Beijerinckia sp. 28-YEA-48: one gene and its partner. The protein of the gene in region 1 binds, or shares a complex with, the protein of each later gene. Links are inferred from orthologs where the notes say so. Each region holds a gene or a part of one and is shown on either strand. Other genes may lie near its edges.

Region 1 (3,139 bases):
AATTCCGCGAAATCGTTGGCCGCGCCGATGCGCCCGTGTTGATCGACCAGGAAGGCGGCCGGGTCCAGCGCATGGGGCCGCCGCTGTGGCGCAAATATCCGCCGGCTGGCGCCTTCGCCGCGGCCGGCCATGATGCCGCCGCCACCGCTGATCTGATCCGCACCAGCGCGCAGGTGCTGGCCGCCGATCTCAAGGATGTCGGCATTACGGTCGATTGCCTGCCTGTCGTCGATGTACCGGGGCAGGGCGCGCATAACATCATCGGCGACCGCGCCTATGCGGCCGATCCCGACACCGTGGCCGCCTATGGCCGTGCCGCCTGCGAGGGTGTGCTCGCCGCCGGCGTCCTGCCGGTCATCAAGCATATGCCGGGGCATGGCCGCGCCCGGGCCGATAGCCACTTGGAGCTGCCGGTGGTCGAGGCCTCCCTGGCCGACTTGGAAGGATCCGACTTCGTCCCGTTCCGCGCCCTGGCCGACATGCCGTTGGCGATGTCAGCCCATGTCGTCTACACCGCCATTGATTCGGAGTGGCCGGCCACTGTCTCGGCCAAGGTCGTGTCGCAGGTCATGCGCGGTCACATCGGCTTTCAGGGGCTGATCATGAGCGATGATCTGTCGATGAAGGCGCTGAAAGGCTCGTTTACCGAGAAAACCGAGGCCCTTTTCGCCGCTGGGCTCGATCTGGCGCTGCATTGCCAGGGCGAGATCGCCGATGGCTACGCGGTGGCTAATGCCTCGCCGATCCTCGATGGTGTTAGGCTGGAGCGGGCGGAAAAGGCCCTGGCGGCGATCGCAGGGCCTCCCAGGCCGTTTGATCCTGTGGACGCATGGGCGCGGGTCCAATCCGGGCTTGCGATGACTGCCTAGAGCGATCAAATTCCGCGCCGGCCGGTTGTTTTGCGGCCGAAATGGAGTGATTCGCAGTGGCCGACCTGCCATTCGAAGACGGCGTAGAGCTGGATAAGGGCGTTACAGAACCATCGTTCCTCGTCGACGTGGACGGGTTCGAGGGACCGCTCGATCTGTTGCTTGAACTGGCGCGCCGCCAGAAGGTCGACCTTGCCAAAATTTCGGTCCTGGCCCTGGCCGAGCAATATCTTGAATTCATTGACGAAGCGCGCAAAGTCAGGCTCGAGCTTGCGGCCGATTATTTGGTCATGGCCGCCTGGCTCGCCTACCTCAAATCGCGCCTGTTGCTGCCTGAACAGCCGAAGGGCGAGGAGCCGGCCGCCGCCGATCTCGCCGCCGCGCTGGCCTATCGCCTGAAGCGCCTCGAAGCGATCCGCGATGCGGCCGAAAAGCTGGTGAATCGCCCGCGCGTCGGGCGCGACCTGTTCCTGCGTGGCGCCCCGGAAGGGGTGACGATCCTCAAAACGTCAGAATTCCACGCCAATCTCTTCGATCTGCTGTCGGCTTACGCCCGCCAGCGCCAAAAACACGTTCTGTCGCGCGTGACCCTGAAACAGCGAGTCGTCTGGTCGCTGGCGGAAGCGCGCGAGGCGCTGCAGCGGCTGGCTGGGCGGGCCATCGATTGGACCGCCATGGACACCTATTTGGGCGAATATTTCACCACGCCCGAAACCCGGCGCACCGTTCGGGCGTCGACGTTTTCAGCGTCGCTGGAACTGGTGCGCGAGGGAAAGCTTGAGTTGCGCCAGGATCGCGCTTTTGCCCCGATCTGGGTCAGATCCTGCTCCAATGATCCGCTCGCTCCGGCCCTGAGCGTGGTTGAAAATTAAGTTCGGAAAATTGAATTCGTAGCCGAGTTGAAGCATTCAAGAGGATTGTCGTGGGAGAAGCTGCCGAACAACTGCCTTTTGAAGGCGAGGACGCCATGAACGCCGCTGCGGAAGCGCACCGGGAAGCCATGCGTATCGCGGAGGCGATACTGTTCGCCGCCACCGAGCCGATGGAGGAGGCGGAGATTGGCCGTCGCCTGCCTGAGGGCACCGACGTTGGCGAAGTGATGCTGCAATTGCGCGAGGAATACGCCCATCGGGGCGTCAATCTCGTGCGTGTCGCGCGCAAATGGCTGTTCCGCACCGCCACCGATCTGGGCTGGCTGTTGTCGCGCGACGTCAGCGAGCAGAAGAAACTTTCGAAGGCCGCGCTCGAAACCCTTGCGATCGTTGCCTATCACCAGCCGGTGACACGCGCCGAGGTGGAAGACATTCGCGGCGTCGCCATTTCCAAGGGTACGCTCGACGTGCTGCTGGAGACCGGTTGGGTGCGCTTGCGCGGCCGCCGTAAGGCGCCAGGCCGGCCTGTGACCTACGGTACGACCGAGGCGTTCCTGCTCCAATTCGGTCTCGAACAGATCACCGATCTGCCGGGCCTTGAGGATCTGCGTTCGGCTGGTCTGTTCGATGGTCGCCTGCCGCAGGGCTTTGGCATACCGAAGCCGAGCGACGATAGCGCGCTCACCGAGGACGAAGATCCGCTGGAAGGTGGTGAAACTACCGACCTCTTCACCGAGCCCGCTAACGGGGAAGCTGAAGCGGAAGCCGGGACCGAAGCAGAGGCGCAAGCTGAAGTCGAAGCCCGTGCTGAAACTCAGGCTGAAATCCAGTCCGACCCCCTCGCCGAAGTTGAAGCTGAAACCGAAACCGAAACCACGATCGAAGCTGGTGCTATCGCCGAAGTGGCGGAGACTGGCGAAGTGGTCGAGGTCGAGGAAGCCGAGACTGAGGAAGAGGCTGCCGAAGCTGAGGCCGTGCTCGAGGAGCCAGCTGCCGAGGCTGAGCTTGAAGAGCCGATTGCCGAGGTGGAGGAAGAATCTTCCAGCGAAGCGCTGCTCGAAGAGTCCGTTTCCGAAGAGCCAGCGGCTGAAGAGTCCACCGACGAAGAGGCGGATGAGCCGCAGGATACCGCCTCGGATTCGGACAAGGACGAGGAAAATCCGTCGTCCGACAAAATATAACCGAAAATTAATCGCATCACGGCCGGAAATAGTGCTGTGCAGGCCGGTTCCACTCACCATATTGAAGATGGGTGGGGCTAAATCCTTGTATTTGGAGGCCGCCTTGCCTAACTTCGGCCAATCCGGCGGCGGACCATACGGTTCGTCGTCAACTGGAGGCAATTATGGGAAGCATGTCTCTCTGGCATTGGCTTGTCGTCGGTGCTCTCGCTCTGCT
Region 2 (4,310 bases), 1.1 Mb from region 1 along the record:
ATGACCCTGATGCGCCAGACCGGCATGTCCCAGGAAACCTTCGAAAGCTGCCTGAAAGACCAGGCGCTTTATGACAATGTCGGCAAGGTGCGCGACATGGGGGCGGAGAAATTCACCGTCAATTCGACGCCGACCTTCTTCGTCAACGGCACCCGTCTCGTCGGCGCGGTTTCCCTGGAAGAGATGGAAAAGCTCATTCTTCCCTCTCTGAAAAGCTGAGAAGCCCTGAGAGGCGAAAAAGCCAAAATCCTGGGTCAAATCGCGCTTCGAGAGAAACGCGATTTGCCCTAGGTTCCTGCGCCGCAGGCTTCAAACGGCTTTTCTCACAGGAAATTGGCCCGAATCAGAGGCTGCGACTTGCCTGTTACGAGCCTTTATGACGGCTTAGGGACAGGGATGCTCCCTGGGGCCGAATCGTTCGACGGACAGGCAGGGGGCGATCCTGCCCTGGTCGTGCCGCCTCCTTTGGAAGGCAGCCAGATCGGGAGGAAGACCCGGATTTGCGTAAGGAACGAGGCGTATGAAGTTCAATCGGCTGCGGCTCACAGGGTTTAAGAGCTTTTGTGAGCCGACGGATTTCGTCATCGAACCCGGCCTGACCGGCGTGGTCGGCCCGAACGGTTGCGGCAAGTCCAATCTTGTCGAAGCGTTGCGCTGGGTGATGGGTGAAAATTCCTACAAATCCATGCGCGCCTCCGGCATGGACGACGTCATTTTCTCGGGCTCCGGCAACCGGCCGTCGCGCAACACCGCCGAGGTGATGCTGGTCCTCGACAACGCCGACCGCTCCGCGCCGGCCGCCTTCAACGACGCCGATCTGCTCGAAATCTCGCGCCGCATTGAGCGTGAGTCCGGCTCGACCTATCGCTTCAACGGCAAGGAAGTGCGCGCCCGCGACGTGCAGTTGCTGTTCGCCGACGCCGCCACCGGCGCCCGCTCACCGGCCATGGTGCGCCAGGGCATGATCGGCGAGATCATTTCCGCCAAGCCGCAGCAGCGCCGCCGCATCCTTGAAGATGCCGCCGGTGTCGCCGGTCTGCATTCCCGCCGCCACGAGGCGGAACTGCGCCTGAAGGGCGCCGAAGACAATCTCAACCGCCTTGAAGACGTGATGAAGCAGCTCGACTCGCAAGTCGACAGCCTCAAGCGTCAGGCGCGTCAGGCGACCCGCTATAAGGGCCTCGCCGCCGAAATCAGGCGCTCTGAAGCGCTGCTGCTGCATATCGCCCACCGCGACGTGACCCGGAACATGGGCGAAGCCGAGAGCAAGCTCGAAGCCGACACCCGTGAGGTCGAGGAGCGCACCCGCCACCAGGCGGAAGCGGCGCGTCTCCAGGCCATCGCCGCCTATGAATTGCCGCCGCTACGCGACGAGGAAGCCAAGGCCGGCGCGGCTTTGCAGCGCCTCATCCTGGCGCGCGAACAGCTCGAGGGCGAGGAAGAGCGCGCCAAGCAGCGTGTTGTCGAACTCGAACGGCGCCAGGCGCAGCTCGAAAAAGACATGGCGCGCGAGAAGGCGCTGATCGACGACGCCGCTGGCGTTTTGGGCCGTCTCGATGCTGAGGTCAGCGATCTCGATCAGGCGACCGAGACAGCCGGCGACATGGAATACGAGGCGAAGGAAAAACTCGCCGACGCCGAAGGCCGCCTGGCCGAGACGGAAACGACCCTGGGCGAGGCGCAGGCCGCGCTGTCCGACATCAATGCCCGCCGCAACGCCCTGCAACAGGCGCTCAACGACGACGCCCAACGCCTGCAGCGGTTCGAAAGAGAACTGGCGCAGGTCGCGGCCGAACTCGAAACCCTGCGGGCGGCCGGCGTCGCCGAAGATGAATTCGCGGCACTCGCCGAAGCGCTCGAGGGGGCTCAGGAAGCTCTGTCGGCCGCCGAAGAAGCGGCGTTGGAAGCCGAAGGTGTCCATAGCGAGACGCGCGCCGCCGAATCCGAGGCGCGCACGCCGCTGGCCGATGCCGATCGCAAGGCGCACCGGCTCGAAACCGAAGTGCGTACCCTGTCGAAACTGCTGGCCACCGCCGAGAGCGATCTGTGGCCGCCGGTCGTCGACGAAATCAACGTCGCCAAGGGCTATGAAGCAGCACTTGGCGCCGCGCTCGGCGATGATCTCGATGCCTCGGTCAACGCCTCCGCGCCGGCCCATTGGTCGCTGCTCGGCGATCACACCCAAGACGCGCCGCTGCCGCCGGGTGTCGAGTCGCTGGCCAAACTGGTCACCGCACCGACGCAACTGGCCCGCCGCTTGAACCAGATCGGCGTTGTCGTGCGCACCGAAGGCGCGCAGCTGCAGAAACTGCTGAAGCCGGGCCAGCGCCTGGTATCGAAAGAAGGCGACCTGTGGCGTTGGGACGGCTTTGTCGCCGCCGCCGAAGCGCCGACCCCGGCCGCCCGCCGCCTGGTGGAACGCAACCGCCTTGGCGATCTGACCCGCGAAGCCGAAGAGGCCCGCCGCGTCGCCGACGGTTTGAAGGCCCAGGCCGACCAGATGGTCGAGCGCGTTCGCGTCGCCGCCATGGCGGAGACCCAGACCCGCAACGATGCCCGCAATGCTCAGCGGGTTGTCGGCGAAGCGCGTGAAGCCCTCAATGCGGCCGAGCGTAAGCGGGCTCAATCGGGCGCGCGCGTTTCGGCGCTGGAGGAAGCCTCCAATCGCCTGACCCAGAGCCGCGACGAAGCCCTGGCCAAGAATACCGAAGCGCAGACCGCGCTCGAAACCTTGACGCCGACCCTGCAGCTGACCGGCAAGCTCGATCGGGCCCGTGCATCGGCCGCCCACGCGCGCGCCGAAACGGCGGAAGCGCGCGCTGCCGTGCAGTCTCTGGCGCGCGAGGCGCAGGTGCGCCAGCAGCGCCTGATGGCGATCAACAACGAGCGTCAGTCCTGGGACGAGCGGCGCAACCGCGCCACCGGCCAGATCACCGATTACGAAGAACGCATCGCCGAAGCGCGCGAGGAATTGGAAACTCTGGCGGAAGCGCCGGAACTCTTCCTTGAACGTCGCCGCGCTCTCATCGGCGAAGTCGACAAGGCGGAAGGGGCGCGCAAGCTTGCCTCCGACAAGCGGACGGAAGCCGAAACGCGCTTGACCGACAGCGATCGCCTGGCGCGCATGGCGCTCGATGCGATGTCGGCGGTGCGCGAAGAGCGCGCCCGTTCGGAGGCGCGCGTCGAAGCTTTGCGCCAGCGCCACCAGGACATCGTCCACAGCATCGCCACCGACCTGGAATGCGAGCCCCATGCGGTGGCGGCTCTCGCCGGCGTCGGGCCCGACGACGCACTGCCAGAGAGCGCCGATGTCGAGCGCAAGCTCGAAGAGCTGAAGCAGGATCGCGAACGTCTCGGCGCCGTCAACCTGCGTGCGGACGACGAACTGGGCGATATCGAAGGCCGCCGCGACTCGCTGACCAGCGAACGCGATGATCTGACCGAAGCGATCCGCAAGCTCCGCACCGCTATCCAAAGCTTGAACAAGGAAGGCCGCGAGCGTCTGGTCGCCGCCTTCGATATCGTCAACAACCACTTCAAGGATTTGTTCACGAGCCTGTTCGGCGGTGGCGCGGCGGAATTGCAGCTGATCGAATCCGACGATCCGCTCGAGGCCGGCCTCGAAATCATGGCGCGTCCGCCGGGCAAGAAGCCGACGACCATGACCTTGCTGTCGGGTGGTGAGCAGGCGCTGACGGCGATGTCGCTGATCTTCGCGGTGTTCCTCACCAATCCGTCGCCGATCTGCGTGCTCGACGAAGTGGACGCGCCGCTGGACGATTCCAACGTCGAGCGGTTCTGCGATCTGCTCGCTGAAATGCGCAAGAAGACCGACACGCGCTTCATCACCATCACCCACAACCCGATCACCATGGCCCGCATGGACCGGCTGTTCGGCGTGACGATGGCGGAACGCGGCGTGTCGCAGCTCGTCAGCGTCGATCTGGCGGAAGCCGAAGTGATGGTGGCGGCGGAATAATCTCCGCTGCTTCTGCGCTACAAAAAAAGCCGTCGCCTGTTCGGGCGACGGCTTTTTCGTTTTCAGCGGTTCGCTAGGGCGTAATCCGTCCGTCCGCATTGCTGACGAGGAATTTGTCGCGACGGGTCAGAAAATCCCGCGCCACTTTCGCCAGCGCCTCCGGTCGCTCCTCGTCCATGTCCTTGCCGGTATCGAAGACATAGACGAGATGGCAGGTGGGCAGCGCCTTCTTGATTGCGGTGGCGGCGGCATCGCTTTCGGCATCGCGCGTGCCTGCGAGAGCCAGAACCTGCGCCTTGCAGTCGTCGGCAAGCGCCGCGGCACGCTGGGC

What was found.
Region 2: the proteins of BLW50_RS09510 (region 1) and smc are in contact, whole or in part, in a crystal structure (PDB 3ZGX), measured with the Bacillus subtilis proteins. The link is inferred for Beijerinckia sp. 28-YEA-48 from one-to-one orthologs.

The regions. Positions count from the first base shown.
Region 1 is NZ_FNSI01000001.1:2,013,460-2,016,598, reverse strand. The notes cover bases 1-2,833. They hold BLW50_RS09510 (segregation and condensation protein A), read left to right. Parts: upstream 1-925; coding sequence 926-1,741; downstream 1,742-2,833. Other genes in these bases: scpB (SMC-Scp complex subunit ScpB), read left to right, coding at 1,792-2,833; nagZ (beta-N-acetylhexosaminidase), read left to right, coding at 1-869. Also shown: more of scpB, read left to right, coding at 2,834-2,922; BLW50_RS09500 (twin-arginine translocase TatA/TatE family subunit), read left to right, coding at 3,087-3,139. UniProt on the Bacillus subtilis protein: Participates in chromosomal partition during cell division. May act via the formation of a condensin-like complex containing Smc and ScpB that pull DNA away from mid-cell into both cell halves.
Region 2 is NZ_FNSI01000001.1:3,117,587-3,121,896, reverse strand. What follows is about bases 176-4,179. They hold smc (chromosome segregation protein SMC), read left to right. Parts: upstream 176-520; coding sequence 521-3,979; downstream 3,980-4,179. Other genes in these bases: BLW50_RS14825 (alpha/beta fold hydrolase), read right to left, coding at 4,053-4,179; BLW50_RS14835 (DsbA family protein), read left to right, coding at 176-219. In the rest of the region: more of BLW50_RS14835, read left to right, coding at 1-175; more of BLW50_RS14825, read right to left, coding at 4,180-4,310. UniProt on the Bacillus subtilis protein: Required for chromosome condensation and partitioning.